Regions from separate parts of the Shewanella sp. SM71 genome, predicted to be linked through region 3. Evidence: predicted binding sites of a transcription regulator. Region 3 holds the regulator's gene; each other region holds the start of a gene.

Region 1 (3,286 bases), on a different contig from region 3:
GGTGTCGCCGAACGCAGACGTTATCGGCATAAATTGAAAGAACAGCAAAGTGCCCAAGAAATTACCACCTTGGCCACTATGCTTGAGCGTGAACGTATCGCGCGGGATCTACACGACATTATGGGGCATAGCCTTTCTTCCATCGCCCTTAAGGCCGAGCTAGCCGAAAAGCTTATCGCAAAACAAGAATATGAACTCGCATCAACCCAATTGATTGAGCTAGGACAAATTGCGAGGGAAAGTTTAAGCCAGATCCGCCACACAGTGTCAGACTACAAACACAAGGGTCTAGAGAGTTGCGTGACGCAGCTTTGTAAATCCTTAAGGGATAAAGGCTTAAGTGTCGAGCTCAGTGGTGAGCTACCCAAGCTAGGTGCAACCACAGAAAGCCAACTGAGTTTGATCCTCACCGAACTCATTAATAATATTCTTCGCCATAGCGGTGCAAGTGAATGCTCTATCCACTTTTCTAAGCAATCAGACCGCCTGCTGCTAGAAGTCAAAGACAATGCCGCGGCCAAACCTTTTATAGAAGGTAATGGCCTCACTGGTATACGCGAGCGTCTCGACAGTTTAGGCGGCAGCTTGAGCTATAATCTCGAACAGGGATATACCTTTACCGTCAGTTTACCTTTGCAGGGAGCAACACATTAATGAAGATTTTATTGGCGGAAGATCAAGCTATGGTGCGAGGAGCACTCGCCGCACTCCTTACGCTTGCAGGGGGTTTTAGTATCACCCAAGCGAGTGACGGTGACGAAGCTCTAAGCTTACTCAAACAGCAAAGCTTTGATCTCTTGCTAACGGATATCGAAATGCCCGGCCGCACAGGCTTAGAGCTGGCCACATGGTTAAAGGAGCAACATAGCCAAACCAAGATAGTGGTCATTACCACCTTCGGCCGTGCGGGCTATATTAAACGTGCCATCGAAGCGGGTGTGGGCGGCTTTCTGCTTAAAGATGCGCCCTCGGAAACCTTAGTCAACGCGATTCAACAAGTAATGGCGGGAAAACGAGTGATCGATCCTGAACTTGCCATGATGGCGATTGGCGATGTCGACCCGCTCAACGACAAAGAACGCCGCGCTCTTCGCCTCGCTAGCGAAGGCAAATCCACCTCCGACATCGCCGAAACTCTTTTTATCGCCGAAGGGACTGTTCGCAACTACCTCTCTGAAGCCATAGCCAAACTCAATGCCAGTAATCGAATCGATGCAGCCCGCATTGCCAAGCAAAAAGGCTGGTTGTAATAACACTCACAGTTAACCACGCTTTCAGCCTAACGATATCTTATCAACAATTTTGCGGCCTTAAGGTCGCAGAAAGATATTAGCTATGCTTCCAAACAAAATTTGATAACACCCTAATTCCCCTTGAGATTGCCTTACGCTTATTCTCTGTTAATATATGTATAAATTCACAGTGATTGAGTGCTAACGACTTGCAGCAATTGGATCTTGTTCCGATCACCGACCTCAAAGGCGTCGCCAAAAAGGTCGCGGAGAAACTCGCAAAGCTCGGCATCACAACAGTACAAGATCTGCTGTTTCACTTACCCCTGCGCTACGAAGATAGAACCCAAATCTATCCCATTGCCGCCCTCAGCCTAGGCGGTTATGGCACTATAGAAGCTGAAATCCAATCGACACAAATCATCCAAGGCCGCAAGCGCATGCTGGTCTGCAATGTGCGCGACGATACGGGCAGCTTAAGTCTGCGCTTCTTTAACTTTTCCGTTGCTCAGCGTAATGCCATGCAAAATGGTTTGATGATCCGCGCCTATGGTGAAGTGCGCCGTGGTAGTCATCAAGCTGAGATAGTGCATCCAGAATATAAAGTCGTCTATCCCGGTGAAGATGTTCATCTGAGTGATACCCTAACGCCGATTTATCCCACGACTGAGGGCTTAAAACAGGCGAGTTGGCTAAAGCTGACCGAGCAAGCCTTGGTATTGCTAGAAGAGGGTGGCTTAACTGAACTTCTGCCACCACAATTGCAACCTAATAACATCAGCCTTAAACAAGCGCTACAGACGCTACATCGCCCTCCTGCGGGGATCTCTCAGTTCGATTTAGAGCTAGGTCAACACCCAGCCCAGCAACGACTCGTGCAGGAAGAATTACTCGCCCACAATCTCAGCATGTTACGCCTAAGGCAGCGCAGTAATTTAGATGCCGCTGTCACCATGCAGGCCACGGGGCAGTTGCTCAATCCCTTCCTCGCGGCTTTGCCCTTTAAGCCGACTGGCGCCCAGCAAAGAGTCGTGGCTGATATAGGCAAAGATTTAGAAAAACCGCACCCTATGATGCGCTTAGTGCAAGGGGATGTTGGCTCTGGCAAAACCTTAGTCGCGGCGATGGCGGCATTACAAGCGATTGAAAACGGTTATCAAGTTGCCATGATGGCACCGACCGAGTTATTGGCCGAGCAACATGCAACTAACTTTGCCGCTTGGTTTGAGCCACTCGGACTTAAGGTAGGTTGGCTGGCGGGAAAACTTAAAGGCAAGGCCAGAACCCAATCCCTTGCGGATATTGAATCTGGCGCAGCCCAGATGGTGATTGGGACCCATGCCATCTTCCAGCAGCATGTGGTCTTTAGCAAACTCGCGTTAATTATTATCGATGAGCAACACAGATTCGGCGTACACCAACGCTTAGGCCTGCGGAAAAAGGGCGTGAACCAAGGTTTCCACCCGCATCAATTGATCATGACAGCCACACCCATTCCCCGCACGCTGGCGATGACGGCCTATGCAGATCTCGACACGTCCATTATCGATGAACTGCCGCCGGGGCGAACTCCAGTAACCACAGTGGCGATTGCTGATTCACGCCGTAACGAAGTGCTTGAACGGGTCCGCAACGCTGTCATCAGCGACCAACGTCAGGCCTATTGGGTGTGTACTCTGATTGAAGAATCCGAAGTGCTCGAATGCCAAGCCGCCGAAGACACAGCCGAAGAACTGCGCCTCGCCCTGCCCGAGCTCAATATTGGCCTAGTGCATGGCAGATTAAAGAGCGCCGAGAAACAGCAAATCATGGCCGACTTTAAGGCAGGCATTATTCATCTACTGGTAGCGACAACCGTGATTGAAGTGGGCGTCGACGTGCCCAATGCCAGCCTGATGATCATTGAAAACCCTGAACGTTTAGGTCTAGCACAACTACATCAACTGCGCGGACGAGTCGGTCGAGGCGCCATCGCAAGCCATTGTGTGTTACTCTACAAGGCGCCGTTGAGCCATACCGCCACCCAAAGACTGAGCGTACTCAGACAAAGCAAT
Region 2 (3,286 bases), on a different contig from region 3:
GTGAGAAGTTAACGAAAGACCGCATTATCTAAATAGTCTTGATTCGATCATAGCCCCCCATTTAGGGGGCTATTTTTTGCCTCGTATTTTCTTACACGGGTTAATCATTTGAGATTTATCCTTGGGATTAGAGTGGGATAGCAAGTTAATCTAAGCAGGAATGAGAATGCTTTTCATCATTAAGTGAGTGAAATATAAAGATAATTTGAGTTGGTCGATAAATTGTACTAGGCTAGAAGCTTGATTTAGATCAATCTTTTCACGCTTACCAAGGATAGTAACTTATGAAAGGTCATCCTAAAGTGGTTGGGCAACTGAATCGGGTGCTTACCTGTGAGTTGACCGCCATCAATCAATATTTCCTCCATGCCCGCATGTTTAAACATTGGGGCTTAGAGAAGTTAAACCACGTCGAATACAAAAAATCCATCCAAGATATGAAGCACGCCGATAAGCTCATCGAGCGAGTGCTGTTTTTGGAAGGTCTGCCTAATCTGCAACAACTCGAAAAACTTCGCATTGGTGAACATAGCCAAGAGATGCTCGACTGCGATCTGGCCATGGTGCAAGAGCAGCTTACATTGTTGCGTGATGCGATCAGCTTGTGTGAAGCCGAACAGGACTATGTGAGCCGCGATCTGCTGGAAGATATTCTCGAAGACGAAGAAGAGCACTTAGATTGGCTCGAGTCGCAGCAAGAGCTCATTACGCTAACCGGTATTCAAAATTATCTACAATCGCAAATTAGCGACCAATAGGAGCAAGATATGAAAGGCGATAAAGACGTTATTGATGCGTTAAATCGACTCCTAACGGGAGAACTCTCGGCAATGGATCAGTATTTTGTCCATGCCCATATGTACGAAGATTGGGGCCTGAATGAACTCTATGAGCGTATCGCCCATGAGTCAGATGATGAGAAAGCCCATGCAGCCAAATTAGTGCAGCGCATTTTATTCCTCGAAGGTACACCCAATGTTGCCGCCCGTGAGGCATTGAACATAGGTAAAGATGTAGAAGAGATGCTACGTAATGATCTTGCCTATGAATACAAGGTCGCGGACGATTTGCGCAAAGTGATTGCACTGTGTGAGCAGAAGCAAGATTACCAGACACGTGAAATCCTCGAAGTATTACTCGACGATACAGAGTCTGACCATATGTATTGGCTCGAAAAACAACTTGGGCTTATTGACCGTGTTGGATTGCAAAACTACCTGCAAACTAAGATGTGAGCCTTAGATTGTTAGGTTGAGTAAATACCTAGGCCACTGAGTGTAATGGCCTAGGAAACTCAGTTATTAAGCATGTCTGTTGTTCCTCACACTTGTCTTGTTCTCTTTTCTAGCGCTAGGCCACATCTTATTGGCCCAAATCTATCAGGAATACTTGATTACTGTTTTTATATACAGTATTTTGGCGTTGGAGGAATTCAACGTGCGAAAAATTATTCATATCGATATGGACTGCTATTTTGCTGCAGTGGAAATGCGCGACTTTCCTGAGTACCGTGGCAAACCTTTAGCTGTGGGGGGCAGTAGCGACCGTCGCGGTGTTATCAGTACTTGCAGTTACGAGGCACGTAAATTCGGTGTACGTTCAGCAATGGCAACGGCTTATGCCTTTAAGTTGTGCCCTGAGCTGATTTTAGTTCCGGGTCGGATGCAGGTTTACAAAGAAGTGTCGCTACAAATTCGTGAAATATTTTCTCGCTATACCCAATTAATTGAGCCGCTTTCCTTAGATGAAGCTTATTTGGATGTGAGTGAGTGCCAACAACATAAGGGCTCTGCGACCTTGATTGCCCAAGCGATTCGTCGCGATATCTTAGCCGAAACGGGTTTAACCGCATCGGCGGGTATCGCGCCAGTAAAATTTTTAGCTAAGATCGCCTCGGATCTGAACAAGCCAAACGGCCAATATATCATTACGCCAGAGACGCTTTCTGAGTTTGTTAAGACCTTATCGCTGCGTAAAATTCCCGGTGTTGGTAAAGTCACCGCAGAAAAGCTCTCTTCGCTCGGGCTCAATACCTGTGGTGATGTGCAAGCTTATTCTAAACCTGAGCTCTTAGCGCGATTCGGTAAGTTTGGTGGCGTGTTGATTGAGCGTTCCCAAGGCATAGATGAACGGGGTATTTCTGCCGACAGAGAGCGCAAATCAGTGGGTGTTGAAACCACGTTAGCAAAGGATATTTATAGCTTAGAGCAGTGCCAGCAGGTGATGCCGAGTTTGATCCAAGAACTGTCGTTGCGTTTAAGTCGCAGTGCTAAGGAACGCAAAATACATAAACAGGTGGTCAAACTTAAGTTTAACGATTTCAAGCAGACTACAATTGAGCACCGCAGCGATGAAGTCTCGATTGTAATGTTCTATGAGCTACTCGCACAGGCTATGGAAAGGCAAGAAGGCCGTGGCATTCGTCTATTGGGTATTTCGGTCGGCCTTACTGATTCTACTCTTGTCGTCGCCACAAGCTTAAACGGCCAGACTCAGCTGGATTTAGCACTCTAGCCGTTTATTGAGTCGATAAGCCGCAGACTTATGCCTGCATTGGCTCAATAAGCCTCGGGTGGATTCGCCAACATAAAATCAATTAACAGTCTGACTCGTAAGGGCAGGTTGTCTCGATCGCGATACATCAAGTAGGCGGTACGCGGAATACCTTGCCACTCGGGCAGTATTTGAATGAGTTTGCCACTTCGTATCTGTTCACTCGCCATGCTGATGGGTATGAGTCCAATCCCAAGCCCCGCCACCACGGCCTGACAGGCAATCGCCATATCATCGACGGCTAATTTGATATTCCCCCTTGGTTCAAACTCGACATTTTGCCCTGTGCTATTGTGCTGTAAACGCCACGTTTTTGTGGGCTTGGCGATGATAACCGGATGCTGATCCAGCTCTTCAATGGATTGCAGCGCATGCCACTGCGTTGCCGATGTGCTGGTGCAAAGTACAAAGCTAATCGTGGTAAGTGGCCTTGCAATCCAATCGGGATCTTTAGGTTCGCCCACTCGAAAGGCGATATCGATGGCGTTTTCACTGACATCGATATTCATGTTCGACAGACTTAAATCGATATCAATATTGGGATAATGCCGTTGGAAGGCGTTGAGTGATTCACCCAGCCAGCGATAGGTTGTATTGATGGGCGCCGAGATCCGCAATTTGCCAACCGCTTGATGTTTATCCGCATGCAACTCACCAGATACCTGGTTTAACTCGATAAACAGCGGGCCGCAGCGTTCGAGATACCGCTGACCTGTGGCGGTAAGGTTGACTC
Region 3 (3,286 bases):
GAAGAAGGCACCACCGCGACGGAACATAGGTCCCGCGGGCCAGAAATTGAGGTTAATGCCAGCAGCAATGTGCGGCGGAACCATGCCTTGATAATACAAAATATACGATAACAGTAGGTAATCCATGTGGCTACGATGGCAAGGCACATAAACAATTTCGTGGCCGTCGTGGTGCAGCTGGCGAACTTGCTCGGCACCTTTAATGTTGATCCCGCTGTAAAGCTTGTTCCACAGCCAAGTTAAGAAACGCTCAGCAATACGCACTAAACTGTCTGAGTAATCGGCTGCTATTTCATCGAGGTACTCAATAGCCGTCTCGCGCGCTTGGGTCTCAGAAATCTTTTTACTGGCGGCTTCTTCTTGAATCGCTTTGCGCAGCGACTCAGATTTGAGTAACGAATGAAACAGTGCTTGGCGGTTTGGCAGCACAGGCCCTGTCATTACCTTACGTTGACGACGGAAATGCACGCGTGCAACCCGTGCTAACTTATGGGCAATCCCCATGTCGGTGCCATGTTCGTCAGCCATGTAACGCAGGGATACGGCATTCGAAAACTGCACGAAGTTATGTCGACCTAAGAACAAAATCATCAAGCACTTGCGCAGCCAAGTCGGGTTTTCCCGCTCAAATACGGCCGCCTTCATAGTGTCGTCTTCTTTCCCTGGCGTGCGACCCCAATACAAGCTCACGGGTACCAGTTGAATATCTAATTCAGGACGTTCCTTATGCACGGCTAACAAACGCATAAAGCATTCGAGGAAAGGCTCATTACCAGCACGTTCGCCAAACAGTGGCTTACGTCCTTGAAGACAGACAACCCGAGGCGCAGTCACACCATTAGCCACTAGAGGCTCATAAGGGCTTGGTAAGCCTAACTTAGCCGTTATTTCGCTCAAAGCAGCGATGTCACTGAGGGATTCTGTTTTCATCACATAAACAAGGGGTCTGGAAGCATCCAGATTCAGATCGGCAAAGGGATCCTGAGGTACCACAATAGTGTGCACTAAGTGTTTTTGGATCCAACGTAATGATTTCAACCAAAGAGAGTCGTGTTTAGGCATTATTCTTATGCAATTAAGTGCGTTTACTAGCCCGATAGAATACCAGACTATGGGCAATATTCGCTAATTCTCTCCAACATAGCTAAAAAGTGGTTAATACTTGCGCTGCAAATAATACTGTATATACTAACAGTAACTGTATAGAAAAACAGGAAACACCATGAGACCTTTGACGCCACGCCAAGCTGAAATATTAGAGCTAATTAAACGAAATATTGCCGATACTGGCATGCCACCCACTCGGGCAGAAATCGCAACCCGTTTAGGTTTTAAGAGCGCCAATGCGGCTGAAGAACATCTTAAAGCGTTGGCAAAAAAGGGCTGCATTGAGATCATGCCAGGCACATCTCGAGGCATTCGTCTGCCTGCGGAAATCGAAGATTTGACTGAAACAGGTTTACCGCTCATCGGCCAAGTGGCCGCAGGTGAACCTATCCTCGCCCAAGAACATGTTGAACAGTACTACCAAGTCGACCCAAGCATGTTTCATCCCGCCGCCGATTTTTTACTGCGAGTAAAGGGCGACAGCATGAAAAATATCGGTATTCTCGAAGGTGATTTGCTGGCAGTTCATAAAGTAGAACAAGCTAGAAATGGTCAAGTGGTTGTCGCTAGAGTCGATGACGATGTCACTGTTAAACGTTTCGAAAAAAAAGGTAATGTAGTCTATCTACATGCCGAAAATGAAGATTACTCCCCGATTAAAGTGGATTTAGGCTTCCAAAGTTTAACAATTGAAGGACTCGCCGTCGGTGTGATCCGTAATGGAGATTGGCTATGAATAAACTACTTGGCAATGCCCCCCGCCATCCGGGCCTGTGGCTCGATGAAGTCCGTGATGCTGACTATGACTGGCACCATGCGCCCATCGCCTGCATGCCAACTAAGACTCAAGGTCGCCAAGAATTAATTCATCTGAGTGCACAACTCGCTCAGTTAAGCCAACAGGGCCGTTGGTTAGTGCTCATCAACCCTCCAAGTATTGGCTACAAGCAAATGCTCGCCAGCGCAGGTGTGCGTATGGATAGAGTTTTGCTGGTACATGCTAAAGATGAAGTCGAAACCCTGTGGGCGATGGAGAAAGCCCTAACAAGTGGTACGTCCAGTGCAGTCATTACTTGGACTCAATCATTGGATGCGCGGGATAATCGACGCCTACAAATCGTGGCTAAAAGTGCCCGAGCTATGGGCATAGTGCTTGAAGACGTAAACAGTCACTTACATGCCGACGTACGCATTGAGCAAGGCAATCTCTTCGGTCAGCAATCTTTTTTTAGCGCTGTACATTAAATATTCATTTAATTTTTTACCTTGAAAGCCGCCTCACCTATGAATGTGAGGCTTTTTTTTGGCAATTTTTCAGATAATTAGATAAATAAGTGATCTTGATCAATATTTAAACAGCAAGTATGGTTGGTTAAGTCGGTGATGATATATCACCTTCCGTGGTCAATGAATCGAGTATTTATCGAACTCGAAGCGCCACTAAAAATAGAGAACAGATTTATTTCAGCAGTATGTGCCAGCGTGGCTAATTACCAGCAGTAACAATACTTGATTAAAAGTAACAGCCGCCAACGCACGTTGAAGTCAAAAAAGCTTTTTTGGGAACTGAAGAGTTTGCATAGAGTTGAGACTTACTGTGTTGCTCTTCTTTGTAGTTGCTATTCGCAATTGGCAGAGGAGAAGTCTTGTGAAGCAATTGTTGTATTGTTTACTCGTGGTGCTTTTCGCACCACCGTTGACCGCCGCGGACATGCGGTTCAACATGACCCCTGGCGTGACCGAGATCAGTGGCAAGGTTTATCACTTGCACATGACCATCTTGTATATCTGCTGCGCAATAGGCCTAGTGGTCTTTGGCGTCATGATTTACGCCATGATCAACCACAGAAAATCCAAAGGCGCTGTCGCGTCCCACTTTCACGAAAGCACTAAAGTTGAAATCGCTTGGACGATTCTGCCATTTATCATTTTGATCTTAATGGCGATTCCAGCGACAAAAACTTTAATCGCAATGGAAGATCCCAGTAACGCCGATCTCACCGTAAAAGTCACGGGTTCCCAATGGAAATGGCATTACAGCTATTTCGATCAAGATATTGATTTTTATAGCATACTGACAACACCCAGAGCACAAATCGAAGGCACCGAAACCAAGGGTGAAAACTATCTATTGGAAGTCGATAAACCGCTCGTTCTACCGATAAACCGCAAAATCCGC

What was found. Region 3 encodes LexA, which represses DNA repair genes until DNA is damaged. Its sites were predicted from a motif close to TACTGTATNNNNATACAGTA; they were not measured.
Region 1: the regulator LexA is predicted to act here: its motif matches at 1,406-1,425, upstream of recG (ATP-dependent DNA helicase RecG).
Region 2: the regulator LexA is predicted to act here: its motif matches at 1,395-1,414, upstream of dinB (DNA polymerase IV).

The regions. Positions count from the first base shown of each region.
Region 1 is NZ_JAKKRW010000010.1:126,073-129,358, forward strand. It holds gene L5L97_RS11825 (sensor histidine kinase) at 1-654, shown strand, start outside; gene L5L97_RS11830 (DNA-binding response regulator) at 654-1,250, shown strand; gene recG (ATP-dependent DNA helicase RecG) at 1,442-3,286, shown strand, end outside.
Region 2 is NZ_JAKKRW010000016.1:37,797-41,082, forward strand. It holds gene nqrM ((Na+)-NQR maturation NqrM) at 1-32, shown strand, start outside; gene bfr (bacterioferritin) at 285-758, shown strand; gene bfr (bacterioferritin) at 768-1,235, shown strand; gene dinB (DNA polymerase IV) at 1,438-2,514, shown strand; gene L5L97_RS15685 (LysR family transcriptional regulator) at 2,559-3,286, opposite strand, start outside.
Region 3 is NZ_JAKKRW010000015.1:88,543-91,828, forward strand. It holds gene plsB (glycerol-3-phosphate 1-O-acyltransferase PlsB) at 1-1,062, opposite strand, end outside; gene lexA (transcriptional repressor LexA) at 1,223-1,843, shown strand; gene L5L97_RS15305 (cell division inhibitor SulA) at 1,840-2,352, shown strand; gene coxB (cytochrome c oxidase subunit II) at 2,756-3,286, shown strand, end outside.